Regions from separate parts of the Bradyrhizobium sp. WSM2793 genome, predicted to be linked through region 1. Evidence: riboswitches for the same ligand, from Rfam matches in the RefSeq annotation. Region 1 holds a riboswitch; the other holds the start of a gene.
What was found. A riboswitch is a leader RNA that binds a small molecule or an ion and turns the genes downstream of it on or off. The one in region 1 is predicted to bind cobalamin.

Region 1 (7,694 bases):
CGAGAGCTTTGCGGATCAGGTCGCGCGTGTCCGGCTGGGCCTGTCGCGGATCGCAGCCGGATCGGCCACGCTCGTCGTGCATTCCGGCACCATCCGCGCCGCGCTCTGCATCGCGCTGGATCTGACGCCGCAGGCCGCCTTGCGCTTCGTGGTCGATCCGCTGTCGCTGACCCGGATCGATCGCCTTGCGGCCGGCTGGCGCGTCGTCTCCGTCAATCAGCCGATCAGTTAGGTCTGTCAGGCACATTGGCCTGCGCGAACGTCGCCATGCCGTTGTGAAGGCTACAGGCGAGCCGCACCAGCGGCAGCGCGATGGCGGCACCCGATCCCTCGCCGAGCCTGAGATCGAGGCTGATCAACGGCTGCACGTTCAGCGCGCGCAACACCAGCCGATGCCCCTGCTCCGCCGATTGATGCGACGGCAGTAGGAACGGCCGGCACGACGGATTGAGCCGTACTGCTGCGAGCGCCGCCACCGATACGATGAAGCCATCGATCAATACGGGAATACGGCGCTGCGCCGCCGCAATGATCGCACCTGAGATCGCCGCGATCTCCAGGCCGCCGACGGCACACAGGATTTTTTCGGGCGAGGCGCCGCCAACGCCGTGACGCGCGATCGCCGCGTCGATCACGCGGGCCTTATGTGCGCGGCCGGCCGCATCGACGCCGGTGCCGCTGCCCGCGATCTCTTCGGCGCTGATGCCGAGCAGGCCCGCCGCGATCGCCGCCGACGTGGTGGTGTTGCCGATCCCCATCTCGCCGAAGATCAAGAGATCGGGCTGATTGGCTTGCGCGCGCGCAACCGCGCGCTGGCCGGCCTCGAACGCATACGCCAGCTCGGCGGGTGCGAGCGCGGCTTCGACGCTGAAATCGCGCGTGCCATGGCGCGGCTTGTCGGAGATGACACCCGCCATCGCCTCTGTTGCCAGCGTGCCGGCGTCGACCACCTCCAGGCTCGAGCCAAGCTCGCGCGCCAGCACCGAGATCGCGGCGCCGCCGGAGGCAAAGTTCGCCATCATCGCGATGGTCACGGCTTGCGGATAGGCCGAGACGCCCTGCGCGACGATGCCGTGGTCGCCGGCGAAGACGATGATCGGCACCCGTGCGGCACGCGGCTGTTCGGTCGCCTGCAGGCCCGCAAGCTCGATCGCGAGCTGCTCCAGCCGGCCAAGTGCACCGGTCGGCTTTGTCAGTTGCGCCTGCCGTGCGATCGCCGCCTCGCGATGCACGGCGGAGACATCGGGGCAATTTCGGGTGACCCATTCGGGGAGCATGCTGCCTCGCTTACGGCCTGCGCTTGAGAATGTAGCTGTCCATGATCCAGCCATGCCGCTCGCGCGCTTCCTGCCGCGCCGCGACGATGCGCGGGCCAACCTCGGCGAGCACGCCGGACATGACGATCTGATCGGGCATGCCGAGATAGGCGCCCCAATAGATTTGAATCCCGGCTGGATCAAGCGACTGGAATGCCGTGCCGCCGTCGAGCATTACAACAACGGTATCCACCCCTGCCGGCCAGCCGCCTTCGCGCAAACGCCGCCCCGTCGTGACCAGAAAGGGCTCGCCTATATCGTTGAGCGGCAGCGCATGCGCCGCGCACAGCGCCTGGATCGAGGTGATGCCGGGCACGACCTCGATGTCAGGCAGGGGATTGAGCCGCCGCGCAATGCGCAGCGAGGAGTCGTAGAGCGAAGGATCGCCCCAGATCAGCAGCGCAACCTTGCCCTCGCCTTCGAGATGGTTCGCAATCGCTTTCGACCAAGTCGCGGCAACCGCATCGTGCCAATCGTCCACGCCCTTACGGTATTCCGCCTCACCTGCGTCGCGCACGGGAAGGTCGAATTCGGCGATGGCTGTCTTGTCGCTGGTAAGCACATCCGCGCAGATCGTCCGCCTGAGATCGGCGAGATCGGACTTCGCCGTTCCCTTGCGCGGGATCAGGACGAGATCGGCGGCGTTGATCGCTCGGACAGCGGCGCGCGTCAGCTGGTCGGGATCGCCGCAACCGATGCCTATCAGGGAAAGCGTGAGCATCGCGAACGCGACGGGCGGCCTTGCTGGCCGCCCGTTCGCTTGTCTCTCAGGCCGGGTTATGCAGGCGCGGGGTGACGAGACCGGGCGCGGTGACGCCGCGCAGCGACTTCGCCAGTGCCAGTACCGCGAGATCGGCGAGCGGCTCGATCACGATGACCAGCGCATAGGACGCCGCGAACGTCGCGATGTTGGCGAGGTTGCTCATCGCAAAGCCCGAGCCATAGAGCGCCCAGAACGCCACCCAGGCGATCACGCCGGCCTGGTAGGTCGTCGAGAGCGCCAACGCCTGCCGATACTTCAAATCGACATAGGCGGTGTTCCGCGAGATGATCCGTGTGGCGATCGCCTGGATCGCGAACAGCGGCACCAGCAGCGTCGTGACGTTCATGCCGTATTGCGGGATGTCGACCGGCTCGAAGAATACGCCCTGGAGCAGCAGGCCGAATGCGAGGCCGAAGGCCGCGGGCGCTGCGCCGAACAGCAGGAACAGTGTCGAGCCGAGAATGAAGTGCACCTCGGAGACGCCGACCGGGAAGTGCGGCAGTATCTCGAAGAAGATGAACACAAGGACTGTGGTGGCGAGCGTCCGCGCTGCGAACGACGTGATGCCCTGCTCACGCACGGTCTCCACCGCAAGCTTCAGCGCAACGCCGCCTGCGGCGATGCCGGTTGCGTAACTCAACACGAGCTTGGCGCCCGTCACGACCCCGGGTTCGATATGCATGGCTCAATTCCTTCCTGCCGTCACACCCGACGGCCTTGGCCTCAAAACGTGCAGGGCCGGTCTCCTGGCTCGCGGTTCCCCGGGATTTCCGGCCTTCCCGGACCTTGCGGCCCAGTGGCTGATCGGAGTCCCTCACCGCTTACAGTCGCGGGGGCGGCCGGGGTTTTGGGCGACGCAACTGGGTCCGCCCACCCCCATTCCCGATTATGCTCCGGCGCTTTGCGCCGCGTCGAGCACCATGCCTCTCTTGTGTGCCCCTTTCGCTGAGCCTGCGTCAAGGGGCGAACGGCGGCCAAGGCTGTCATGACGGATAATCCCCCGCCAGCGCCCCAAACAGGATCACGGCGGCCGTCGAGGCGGCGCCGCCGCGCGCAAGCTGCTCGGCAAGCTCGGCGATGGTGGTGCGGACCAGCCGTTCGTCCGGGCGGCCGAGGGATTCGGCGAACAGCGCGGGGGTATCCGCAGCGAGGCCGTGCGCGACCAACTTTGCGACAAGCGCGGGGAAGGTGCGCCGGCCCATATAGACCACGGTCGTCGCCTCAGGATCGGCCAGGGCCGCCCAATTCAGATTCGGCGGCAACTCGCCGGTGACATCAGCGCCGGTGACGAATTGCACCCGGCGCGAGGTGTGGCGCCGGGTCAGGGGGATGCCGGCTTGCGCCGCGGCAACGCAGGCCGAGGTGACGCCGGGAACGATCTCGTAGCCGATGCCGGCCTCACGCAGCGTCTCCAGCTCCTCCTCGAGCCGGCCGAAAATGCCGGCATCGCCCGACTTGAGCCGAACCACGCGCACACCTGTTGCGGCATAGTCGACCAGCAGGCGGTTGACGTGGTGCTGCTTGGTCGAGGGACGCCCTGCCCGTTTCCCCACCGCGACGAGATTGGCGCCGGGCCGGGCGAGATCAAGGATCGCGCCGGAGGCGAGATCGTCATAGAGCACGACGTCGGCCTCGCGCAGCCGCGCGGCGCCCTTGAGCGTGAGAAGCTCGGGGTCGCCGGGTCCGGCGGAGATGAAGGAGACGAATCCGCTCACCGGTCCTCCGCGATCAGATGAAAGAACGTGCCGGTGGCGTGGCCGCGCTGCGAGCCGGTCTCGGCAATGACCGCGCCGGTTGCATCGTGCACGACTGCCAACGGCGTATCAGGCTGGGCAAGAATGGTCGAATAGTGGAACTCATGGCCGCGCAGACGTGCACTGGGGCGATGTCCCGGCATCGGCGCGGCCAGCGTCGCGAGACGATAACCGAGATGCATGCGACGTTTGGCAAAGCTGGTCTCGAGGCCAAGCAGGCCTGTCATCTCATGGCGAACACCGTCCGCATCGGTCAAAGCGGTTCCCAGCACCATATAGCCTCCGCATTCGCCGTGCACCGGTCGCGTTTCGGCGAAGGCGCGCAGGCCGCTGCGAAAACGCGCATTGGCCGCGATCTTGCCGGCATGCAGCTCGGGATAACCGCCGGGCAGCCAGCACACATCGGCGCTCGCGTCGGGCGCTTCATCGGAGAGCGGCGAGAATGTCGAGATCTCCGCGCCCGCCCCGCGCCAGGCTTCCAGCATGTGCGGATAGACGAAAGAGAACGCCGCATCGCGCGCGAGCGCGATGCGCTGGCCCGGCGGCGTCACGTTCAGCCCATTCGCGGCGGGTTGTGGTGTCCAGGACGCAGCCGATCGCAGCACCGCATCGAGATCGACATGCTCGGCAACGAAGCGCGCGGCCTCGTCGATCAGCTTGCCGATCTCGGCCTGCTCCTCGGCCTGCACCAGGCCGAGATGCCGCTTCGGCAGGCTGATCTCGGCATGGCGCGGCAGCGCGCCGAACACGGCAATGCCCGCGTCGTTGAGCGCACGCCGCACGAGGTCTTCGTGGCGCGGGCTGGCAACGCGGTTGAGCACGACACCGGCGAGCCGTACGCCGGGGCGATAATCACGAAGACCCGCGGCGATCGCCGCCGCGGTCTGCGCTTGTCCGGAAGGATCGATCACCAGCACCACCGGCCAGCCCAGCATCTCCGCAATGTCGGCGGTGGCACCGGTGCCGGAAACACCGGGCGCGGCGACGCCGTCGAACAGGCCCATCGATCCCTCGGCAAGCACGACATCGGCGTCCGCGCCGCGGCTGACGAGATGCGAGATCGCCCCGCGATCCATCGCCCAGCTATCGACGTTGACGGAAGCGCGCCCCGTGGCGGCGGCGTGGAAGGCGGGATCGATGTAATCGGGACCGCTCTTGAAGCACTGCACGTTCAAGCCGCGATGGCGCCAGGCGCGCGCGAGCGCCAGCGTCAGCGTGGTCTTGCCGACGCCGGAGGCCGGTGCGGAGATGACGAGGCCTGCCCCCATCACGAGCCCTCCGGAAAACGCGGCTCGGCGCCGACCGGCCGATAGCGGCGATCGTAATCGGCGGCGTAAAGGCGGCTCTCGTCGAAATCCGCAGCGCCGAGCGTCTTGCCGACCAGAATGATCGCGGTGCGCTCCATCTCGGTGCCGATGGCAGCATCGAGCGTAGCCAGCGTGGCGCGGATGATGCGCTGATCCGGCCAGCTCGCGCGCCAGACGATGGCGATCGGGCAATCCGCGCCATAATGCGGCGCGAGCTCGGCGACGACCTTGTCGAGCAGATGGATCGACAGATGGATCGCAAGCACTGCACCGGTCGCGGCGAAGGCTGCCAACTTCTCGCGCTCGGGCATCGCGCTGGCGCGGCCCGGCGTGCGCGTCAGCACGACTGTCTGGGCAAGGCCCGGCAGCGTCAGCTCGACCTCGAGCGCTGCCGCTGCGGCCGAGAAGGACGGCACACCAGGCGTCACAGTGAACGGAATGCCAAGTGCGCGCAGGCGGCGGAGCTGCTCGCCCATCGCCGACCAGATCGAGAGATCGCCCGAATGCAGGCGAGCAACGTCCTTGCCCGCCGCATGCGCGGCAGCGATCTCGGCAATGATCTCGTCGAGCGACAGCGGCGCGGTATTGACGATGCGCGCGCCGGGCGGGCAATGCGCCAGCACGCCCTCGGGGACCAGCGAGCCGGCATAGAGGCAGACCGGACAGACCGCGATCAGGTCGCGCCCCCGCAACGTCAGCAGATCAGGCGCGCCCGGCCCTGCGCCAATGAAATGCACCGTCATGCGCCGTCTCCTTCCGCGATCGCGGCCGTCGCCGTGCGATCCTGCGAGACAACGCGTGTCGAAATCAGCCGTGCACGAGGCCCGGCCGCAGCGAGCGCCGCGGCTTCGGCGACCGATCCAGTGCCGAACTTCTCCATCACGAGATTGGACTGGGTCGGCGTGGCGATGCCGGCCAACATATCGGCTGGAACAGCCTTGATCGGCACACCGCACTCACGCGCGAGCTCCTGCAGCGGCTCAGCATCAGCCTTGTCGCTAACGGTTGCAATCGCCATAAGACCTTCGGGATCACCCGCCGCCAGCAGTGCTTCGCGCAGCGAAGCGAGACTGACATCTCTCCTGAACCCAAACCCGGCCACCTTCATCGGACCGTACTCCACTGCACCACCGGCCGTGCCGTCTCCCAGGAGCGGTAACGGCCGAGCGGGCCAGCATAAGCGATGTCGACCCGCATCAGCTCGCCGCCGTGGCGCTGGTGCAGATCGCCGAGCAACGCTTCCGTCTCCAATGTGACTGAATGTGCAACCAGCCGCGTGCCCGGCGCAAGCCGCGACCAGATCGCATCGAACATCGCGCTATCGAGGCCGCCGCCGATGAAGACCGCATCCGGTGCTTCCAGGGCAGCAACAGCCTCGGGCGCCCTCCCTTTGACGACGGTGATCCGGTGCGAAAGTCCAAACGCCGCTGCATTGCTGCGGATGTTTGCGGCGCGTTCCTCGCGCGCCTCGATCGCAGTCGCCGTCCCGCCGCACAGCGCCCACTCGACCGAGATCGACCCCGAGCCGGCGCCGATATCCCACAGTCGCTCGCCCGGACGCGGCGCCAGCGCCGAGAGCGCGAGCGCGCGCACTGGCCGCTTGGTGATCTGGCCGTCATGGACGAACAGATCGTCCGAAAGTCCCGAGCTGCGGGGAATGCCTTGCGTGCCCCTCGCCTCAACGGCGACTGCGACCAGGTTTCCAGCGGGATCACCGGCGAAACCGTCGGCGCGATGTTCTTGGATGCTTTCGCGCGGACCACCGAGTGCGGCGAGCGTCCAGAAGGCCGAGGCGCCCCATCCGCGCTCGCTCAACCATTTTGCGAGATCGCTTGCCGCTTTCCCATCGCGCACGAGGCAGATGATGCGCGCTCCTCGCACCAGATGCGGAACGAGACGTTCGAACGGTGCGGCGTGAAGCCCCAGGCAGACGGTGGATTCGAGCCGCCAGCCCAGCCGCGCGGCCGCAAGCGAGAAGGTCGACGGTGCCGAATGCGCGATCCACTCGCCGGCCTGCAGCTTCTCGGCGAGAGCTGCACCGGCGCCATGCCAGAACGGATCACCGGAGGCGAGCACCGCCGTCGGCCTGCCGCGGCTGCTCAGAACGATATCGGCGTCGAACGGCACCGGCCACGGACGGCCGCGGCTGCCGACGCCGGCAAGCGCGAGATGCCGTTCACCACCGAAGACGGTTTCGGCCTCATTGAGCGCCTTTCGGCTTGCCTCCGACAGCCCGGCAAGGCCATCTTCGCCGATACCGATGATGGTCAGCCAGGGATCAGCCAAGGAATCAGCCATGAGGCGCGCCCTCATTCTGGGCGGAACTGCCGATGCGAGCTTGCTCGCCGCGGCGATCGCGCGCGCAGGCATCGAGGCCGTCTACTCCTATGGCGGTCGCACCCGCGCGCCTGCCGATCAGCCGCTGCCGACCCGCATCGGCGGCTTCGGCGGCGTTAGCGGACTGGCCGATTACATCCGCCGCGAAGGCATCACGCACGTGATCGACGCGACGCATCCGTTCGCTGCCGAGATGAGCCGCAATGCGGTCGAAGCG
Region 2 (7,694 bases), on a different contig from region 1:
CGATATTACAGTTCACCAAAAGCAGAACGCGCCACAGATCACCCTTCTCGGTTGGCTTGTCATTCTGCTTCGGCAAGTAGTTCACTCCGACAGGTTCAACGATGTTGCAGCGGCCCTGCCGCAGAAGATCGCCGAGCTGGCCCTGCGCGGTCGTCACAAAGTTGAAGTTGGTCGGGTCATGCAGAAAGCGAAGATTTGCGTCCCTTTCGCCATCCGCGACTTCACTGGCGATCAACGAGAGCGCCAGGGCGCGCCAGCCCAATTCCATCGGCTTTGCATAGGTCGACGCAAGTTCAATCGTCCCGTCGAGCGCGATCTTCCAGGTGATAACGTACTGTTCGTCTGATTTATTGTCCCGGTGCCTGGTCCACGAAACGAAAACATATTCATTTCGGTCAAGTTCAGCGACGCCCCACGTTCGAGGGACGAAGTGTGCCACCTTCGAGACGTTGGAGAGAATTTGTTCTATCGTCTCACCATCTTGCGCTCGCCACGTTGACTTGACTATGTCGACAAGGGGGCTGTCGTTGGCGCGAACACTGTTGCTCATGGCAGCCAGCGCGGCCAGGCAGATCAGCGGTCCACCGAGACAAAACCATAGCGCGCGTCTTCCAGACATTCTCTTCATAACCGTCCGCCCATCTGGTTTTTCATCAACACGTCTTTCAAAGCGGGCAACCTTCAACTTGTTATGCGCGAGCGCAAGAAGTTAGCGGCTACGCGACGGGGCGACCGATGGTGTCCCGCGCGAGCAGGCGCTCCCCTCTATGTCACGCGCCGCTAACTTCAGTCGCCAGCGACAGCCCCAATTTGCTGTGCTGGACATGCCCAGCAGGAGGAGACTGGGCATGCCGAGGACTTGCATTCTTCGTGCCAGGTAATAGACGGCAATTCGCACCGGTTTTATGTCCTCTTTGTCGACTTTCCGACTTGCGACGTTTCGATCGTTCCATTCAGCCTATCCATCGCGGCTTATCTATCCTCGTCACGCACCGGATATTCGACGGCGCAGGGGAACGCCTCAGTGTCCTGATGAGAATGGGGAGCACGTTTGCCGCCATTGAACCGTTTGGTTTATCGTTGCCGGAATGTGGGCCTTCGATCTCTGCCATGCCTTTGGGCACTTGTGGCCAAGGGGCCGCGGCGCGGTTGGCGCTCTTTTCGCGATATGCGGCGCTCCGGAAGTCGAGGGCAGCCTCCGTCAGCTGCGCTTTGCACAAGATGGCCAAGGACGCCAAGCCAATCTTCACCGTTGAGCATTTGGAGTCTTGCTGGCACGCAAATCAACGTGTTCGCCGCGTATGTTGCTGGCTTTCGCCAGGTGTCTTGGGCCTAATCAACACGGATCCTGTTGGTCGAGAAGGCGGCTGGGATGGCGGACGTGCTCGAAGAACCGCTGGGAAGCCGGGACTCGCATCAAATGCGTTCTGCTCGAGGCAGCAGTCCCGGCCGCGCAAGCCGCATTTGTCCTTTCCACCGATCTGGCGTGCGGCCCCACGCGCAGGTAGCTACGAGGTCATTCTGATATCGCTGATTGGAGAGCGCTTCTAAATCGTGGTCAGCGATAGAGAGACTCGGTCATTCGCGTAGCAGATGTTCGCAGCATTAGCTTGCGACATAATCTGAGAGGTTGACGGAAGAGTTCTCTTGCCGATAATCGAAGTCGTCGAGGTTCTCCGGTTTGCATTTGATCCGGAGCTAAGAGGGAAGCCGGTGAAAATGCCGGCGCTGCCCCCGCAACTGTGAGCGGCGAGCCGCTGTCCAACGATGTCACTGAAGCCTGCGCGGCTTCGGGAAGGCCGGACAGCAGCGATGACCCGCGAGCCAGGAGACCTGCCCCGACAATATATCGTCCACGGGCGGGGTGTCCCGGTGGTGCGCCAAGCAGCCGTCGCACCGCGCGACTTCCCCTGCTGCGTCCGCCATGGCCTTTGCCCCCAACATGGGGTTTACGCTATGTCTCTTCTCTCCCTTCCGGTTGCCACGCTCGGAACGCCACGCATCGGTCCCAGGCGCGAGCTCAAACTCGCTCTAGAAAGCTACTGGGCCGGAAAAAGCGGCGAACAGCAGTTGCTCGAGGACGCAGCTGGCCTGCGTGCCGCGAACTGGGCTCGTCAGAAATCTATCGGCGTCACGGTCATTCCATCGAATGATTTCTCGCTGTATGACCAGGTGCTCGACACAAGTGTCATGGTTGGCGCCATCCCGGAGATCTACGCCTCGAAAGCCGAATCCGTTTCGCTCAAGACGTACTTCGCCATGGCCCGCGGTTCACAATGCGACGACCAGGATGCGAGTTGCGGTCATGGACCGCGCGGATTTGGCGCTTCCGCGCAGGAGATGACCAAGTGGTTCGACACCAACTACCACTACATGGTCCCCGAGTTTCACAGGGGACAGACTTTCAGGCTATGCTCTCGCAAGCCGATCGAGGAGTATGAGGAAGCCAAGGCCCTTGGCTTTCAGACCCGCCCTGTCCTGATCGGGCCGGTCACATTCCTAAAGCTCGGCAAGAGTGCCGATCCTGCGTTCCAGCCACTCTCACTACTGGATGAACTGATACCGGCCTATATCGAGGTTCTGCAGGAATTGGCCAAACGTGGGGCAAATTGGGTTCAGTTCGATGAGCCCTGCCTGGTTCTTGATGTGGATGAGGGGGCGCGAAAATCTCTGCTCCATGCCTATGACCGGCTCGCCAAGGAGGGGCCGGCCATCAAGATCATGGTTGCCAGCTATTTTGGCAACCTCGGCGACAACCTGGACACCGCCTTGAGGCTGCCAGTTGCCGGACTTCACCTCGATCTGGTTCGAGCGCCACAGTTATTGGACCAGATCATTGCTGGCCGCCGAAGTGATCTCGTCATCTCGCTCGGCGTGATCGACGGCCGGAATGTATGGCGGTCGAATTTGTCCTCGCTGCGCCAGCGGCTCGAACCCGCGATTGCGAAGCTTGGCAAGGATCGTGTACAGATCGCCCCATCCTGCTCGCTGCTTCATGTGCCGGTCGATGTTGAACTCGAGACCGGGCTCGCTTCCGACGTCAAGAGCTGGCTTGCTTTCTCGGTCCAGAAGATGCGCGAGCTTGCGATCCTGGCGCGGGCACTCGCAGGCGACCAGAATGTTGCGCTAGCTCTTGCCGAGTCGGAATGTGCTGCGACTGTCCGCCTGACTTCGCCGAAAATCCGCGATGCCAATGTCGCTGCCCGGATGAGAGCGATCGACCATAGCATGCGCCGGCGCGCCAGCCCATTTGCCCGTCGTGCCGAGATCCAAAGCAATCGTTTCGGACTACCGGCTTTTCCTACCACGACGATCGGATCGTTTCCGCAGACCCCAGAGGTCCGGAATGCCCGTGCGGCGCATGCGCGAGGCGCGATGAGCGACGCGCAATACGACAGGTTCCTCAAGGAGGAGACTGCGCGCGCCGTACGTTGGCAGGAGAACATCGGTCTTGACGTCCTCGTGCACGGCGAGTTCGAGCGCAATGACATGGTGCAGTACTTCGGCGAGCAACTCGCCGGCTTCGCATTTACCAGGAACGGATGGGTGCAATCCTACGGCTCGCGCTGCGTCAGGCCACCGATCCTATTTGGCGATGTCTTGCGGTCGAAGCCTATCACCGTAGACTGGTGGCGCTACGCGCAATCACTAACGAGCAAGCTGATGAAGGCGATGTTGACCGGACCGGTGACGATCTTGAACTGGTCCTTTGTTCGCGATGATATTCCCAGAAGCGAGGTCTGCCGCCAGATTGCGCTCGCGATCCGAGACGAAGTCCGTGATCTCGAAAATGCTGGTGCGACCATGATCCAGATCGACGAAGCTGCACTCCGCGAAGGATTGCCGTTGCGCCGATCGGAGTGGACGGCTTATCTCGACTGGGCCGTAGATTGCTTCCGCATCTGCTCATCGGGCGTCGCCGATCAAACGCAAATTCATACGCATATGTGCTACTCGGAGTTCAACGACATCATCGGTGCGATTGCTGCAATGGATGCGGATGTCATCTCGATCGAGACGTCGCGCTCGAAAATGGAACTACTCGACGTGTTCAGGAACTACAAATATCCAAATCAGATCGGGCCGGGCGTGTACGACATCCACTCTCCACGCGTTCCGGAGACGGGCGAAATAAAGGAGCTGATGGCATTGGCTCGGACACGGCTGCAGGATTCGCAGCTCTGGGTCAATCCGGACTGCGGCCTGAAGACGCGCAAATGGGAGGAGGTTCGGCCGGCGCTAGCGAACATGGTCGCTGCCGCCCGCGAACTGCGCGCTGCATCCGATCCGCGAGGCCGTTAATCCCGGGTTTGGGTCTTTTCTCGACAAAGCTGATCCGCTTGTGCTCATTTGGGTTCTCGACGATCGAGGGAGCCTTGGGAACACAAAAAGATGCCCGGCCCCGCTTAGCGGGCCGGGCGGAAGTAAAGTCTGGGAGGAGCGACGCTGACGCATCGCGCGGACTTCCATCGGCGGAGGGAGGACAGCCGCCGGTTCGATCACGGCGAGGACATTCGCCGAAGATCTGAGCCCAGTTGAAGCACAAGCTCAGCGTAGCTCAATTATGCCGTGGTATGCGACCGATATAGCTTGAGATTAGAAATCTACACCAACGGTTGTCGCTCATGTGCACGTTGGCAGCGGTTGCCGACAGCAACGAGGGGCAGTGATGCCGGGCGGTCGCCGCAGGGCACCAACCGCAAGCTCGGTGCGCTTTCCAGCCTGGAAAACTTATGCTCGATCAGCGCGACGATACCAAAAAAAACCGGCTCCAAGAATCTCCCAAGCGTAGCCAGTGCATGAGCGGTTACTATTGATTTGGACCCTGCTTAAGGCATCCTTGGTCGACCGGTTCCACCCGATAGGCGGGTTTCGGCTTGGGCCTCTGTTTGAGATCTATGAGCGGGCCACGCAGAGTATGTCACGAACTTAAGGTGGCGTGTGCCGACAGGGTGCTCCTCAGCCGTGAGTGTGGTCCTGCTCGGCGCAGCCGGTTCAGACCGCCCGATGCGAGCAAGGTAGTCCTTGGTCGAGACGGCGTTCACGACGAACCCTTGCTGCATGCGCCCGATGGCGCTGGCGCCGAGACCAATGAGGGCGTCACGCAATCGTCAGTATAGCCCTGGAAGTTGCGCTTCAGCCTGCCTTCCTGCTTCGCCCGGGCAAGACTTTCGTGCGGCAGGGCAAAGTGATCGATGCCGACGCGTGCGTATCCAGCATCAATTAAAGCTTCCGCGATCGTTTCGAATTGGAGGTAGCGCTCGACACTGTCGGGCAGATTGAATTCATCGATCTTGCGTTGATGCTTCTTGAATGCAGGAATATGCGCGTAGCCGAAGGCCGAAATCCGATCCGGATGCAACTCGAGGCATTTGGCGACGGTGTCCAGGCACGAAGCGACTGTCTGCTGGGGCAGGCCATAGAATAGGTCGAAATTGATCCTGCCGACGCCGGCGCGGCGTAACCGATCGACCGAAGTCGCGGTCTGACCGAAGCTCTGCAGATGATTGATAGCCCGCTGAACAACTGGATCGAAGCTCTGGACGCCAAGACTCGCCCGGTTGACCCCGCAATAGCCAAGCGTCTCGGCCATCGGCTCGCTCAACATGCGTGGATCGATCTCCACAGCGATCTCTGCATCAGGTAGGACGGCGAACGAATAACGTAACGAACCGACCAGATCAGCAAACGTTTCAGGCGTCATGACCGTGGTGATACCACCCCCGAAGTGGATATGAGAGATCGGTTGTCGTTGCCCGGCTACCTCTGCAACGAGGTAGGCTTCAGTCCGCAGTCCAGCCGCATAGATCGCGATCGGCTCGTCGCGTTTCGTAACAGACGTGTGGCAGCCGCAGTACCAGCACATGCTTCGACAAAATGGCACGTGCACGTAGATCGAGGCGGATTGCTGGCCGCCCAAAGACTTGAGCCACGCTTGATAGTCTAACTCGCGAACTGACGCTGAGAAATGCGAGGACGTCGGATAGCTGGTGTAGCGCGGTAGGGGGCCAGGCCGTAGAATTGTGCCAGGTCCGGTCGCATTCGGATGCCTTTCTTGCTTTCTGGACCCGATTATCGGAGTGTCGCTGATGGCTATGGCCACTCCGAGGCGCAATGGAGGGGCATGCTGCACGCCGCATACACGAATGTTGGATGGCGATGAAGCGGTCACACACCAGAAATGAGCTTCCTTTACGGTGCGGAGCCCCATAGCTCGTTGTAATCCAATCGCGCCAGAACTGTGGTGGCGATTGACGTCCAGCGCCTTGTCGTTCCTGCTGAACGTACCCCGGCGTGGCAGTGCTTCGCAGTTGGCGTGCAGTGAGTCGAACCGGCTGCGGTCGGATGATTCAGAGCGTGCTGGGCTGGGCTCAAGGAGTGGGAGTGCTTCGCCGCACCCGCCTGGCCGCAATCGTCCGTCCTTATCGGTTGGCGGACATGAGAGGCGTCCGTTTCGCGCGATATCACTGCGCAACTGCCAGGCCTGCGACGGTCACATTGTGGAACGCGCCGGAACCAGAGCTCAAGAAGGCCTCGGCCATGCCGTTTTCATTGATGGTCGAGGAAGCGATCATATTGCGCAGAAGCCATTTTGGCGGCACGGCAGCCTACGCGCCCGCGAGCACCCCATTTCACTTCTACAAGATGAGCATGAGGTCCACTTCCTGCTATGAAACGGCAGCGATCAATACGGCCCATCGTTTTCGGCGCCGTGTCACGGGTTGCCGGCCTTGGCGGACGAAAACGCGACCGAGCTCCGTTCGGCTTCAGCTTCTTGCTCCAATTGCAGAATATGCGCTCTTAGCGCATCGGAAGTCGCTGCCGCTGTCTCGCTGAACAACGGATCTCCATGATCGGTGAGGGCGGAAGCGATTTCGGTCCAATCCTGAGCCGAGAGAGCCTTCAGGGCGGCGGGAAAGAAATCTCGTTCTTCCCACATCATGTGGTGCCGCTCGCGTACTACAAAGTCGCGTATGATATTGCCGACGTCTTGCCGAAGGAGTTCACGATCCGCGAGGATGGCGTCTATAGCTTGCGCGAAGTGATGCAAACGGTCGACGACTTCCTGGTGTTCAAGCGCGAGATCGCCGACGATTGCAGCTGCATCCGGATCGCGAGCCTTGAGCTTGGAAAAAATCAAGTCTTCCTGTGGATGATGGTACACCTCGGGGTAAACCTCGAAATAGCTGATAATCGCGCGAATGACCTCATAGTCGGGGCGGATCCCATTGCCAAAAATCTCCAATTCGCGTTGAAGAGCGACCAGAAGCAGATCAATGTTGCGATGCTCTCGAAGCAAAAGATCGATGATCATTGCGGTGCTCCTGGAGGCACAATGTAGGCTGGAAGCGTTTCTGCCATTTGCAAGATCGCCCAAGCCGAATTCGGTGTCCTTCGCTGCGCTGCAATGTCCGCGCTGTTCGACGCAAAGGAGCGCTTCAATTTGAGCGGGCGTAAATCAACTTAGCCGAAGTGTTGCACAAAGCTCCTGGGCAATCTGTCGTTACGCAGCTCGACTCGGCGTGAGGTCTGCAGGGCGATTACGCCATTTTGCTCAAGTTGGGTAAAGGTGCGCGACACCGTTTCGATCGTTAAGCCAAGATAATCGGCGACATCCTGCCGTGACATGGGCAGTTCGATGGCAGCGTTCTTCGTAGCGCGGCGAGACATATCGAGCAGAAAGGCGACGACCC

Region 2: linked by a shared signal. The riboswitch ahead of metE (5-methyltetrahydropteroyltriglutamate--homocysteine S-methyltransferase) and the one ahead of A3AS_RS0102190 (energy-coupling factor ABC transporter permease) in region 1 are both predicted to bind cobalamin.

Annotation. Positions count from the first base shown of each region.
Region 1 covers NZ_KB902768.1:501,078-508,771, reverse strand. The annotation lists gene A3AS_RS0102205 (histidine phosphatase family protein) at 1-232, shown strand, start outside; gene cobT (nicotinate-nucleotide--dimethylbenzimidazole phosphoribosyltransferase) at 225-1,277, opposite strand; gene cobF (precorrin-6A synthase (deacetylating)) at 1,288-2,037, opposite strand; gene A3AS_RS0102190 (energy-coupling factor ABC transporter permease) at 2,084-2,761, opposite strand; cobalamin riboswitch at 2,798-3,017, opposite strand; gene cobA (uroporphyrinogen-III C-methyltransferase) at 3,063-3,794, opposite strand; gene A3AS_RS0102180 (cobyrinate a,c-diamide synthase) at 3,791-5,101, opposite strand; gene cobM (precorrin-4 C(11)-methyltransferase) at 5,101-5,883, opposite strand; gene A3AS_RS0102170 (cobalamin biosynthesis protein) at 5,880-6,248, opposite strand; gene A3AS_RS0102165 (bifunctional cobalt-precorrin-7 (C(5))-methyltransferase/cobalt-precorrin-6B (C(15))-methyltransferase) at 6,245-7,426, opposite strand; gene A3AS_RS0102160 (cobalt-precorrin-6A reductase) at 7,437-7,694, shown strand, end outside.
Region 2 covers NZ_KB902792.1:88,036-95,729, reverse strand. The annotation lists gene A3AS_RS0125540 (nodulate formation efficiency C protein) at 1-685, opposite strand, end outside; cobalamin riboswitch at 1,653-1,856, shown strand; gene metE (5-methyltetrahydropteroyltriglutamate--homocysteine S-methyltransferase) at 1,957-4,302, shown strand; gene A3AS_RS0125530 (radical SAM protein) at 5,042-5,920, opposite strand; gene A3AS_RS45560 (hemerythrin domain-containing protein) at 6,716-7,315, opposite strand; gene A3AS_RS0125515 (helix-turn-helix domain-containing protein) at 7,465-7,694, opposite strand, start outside.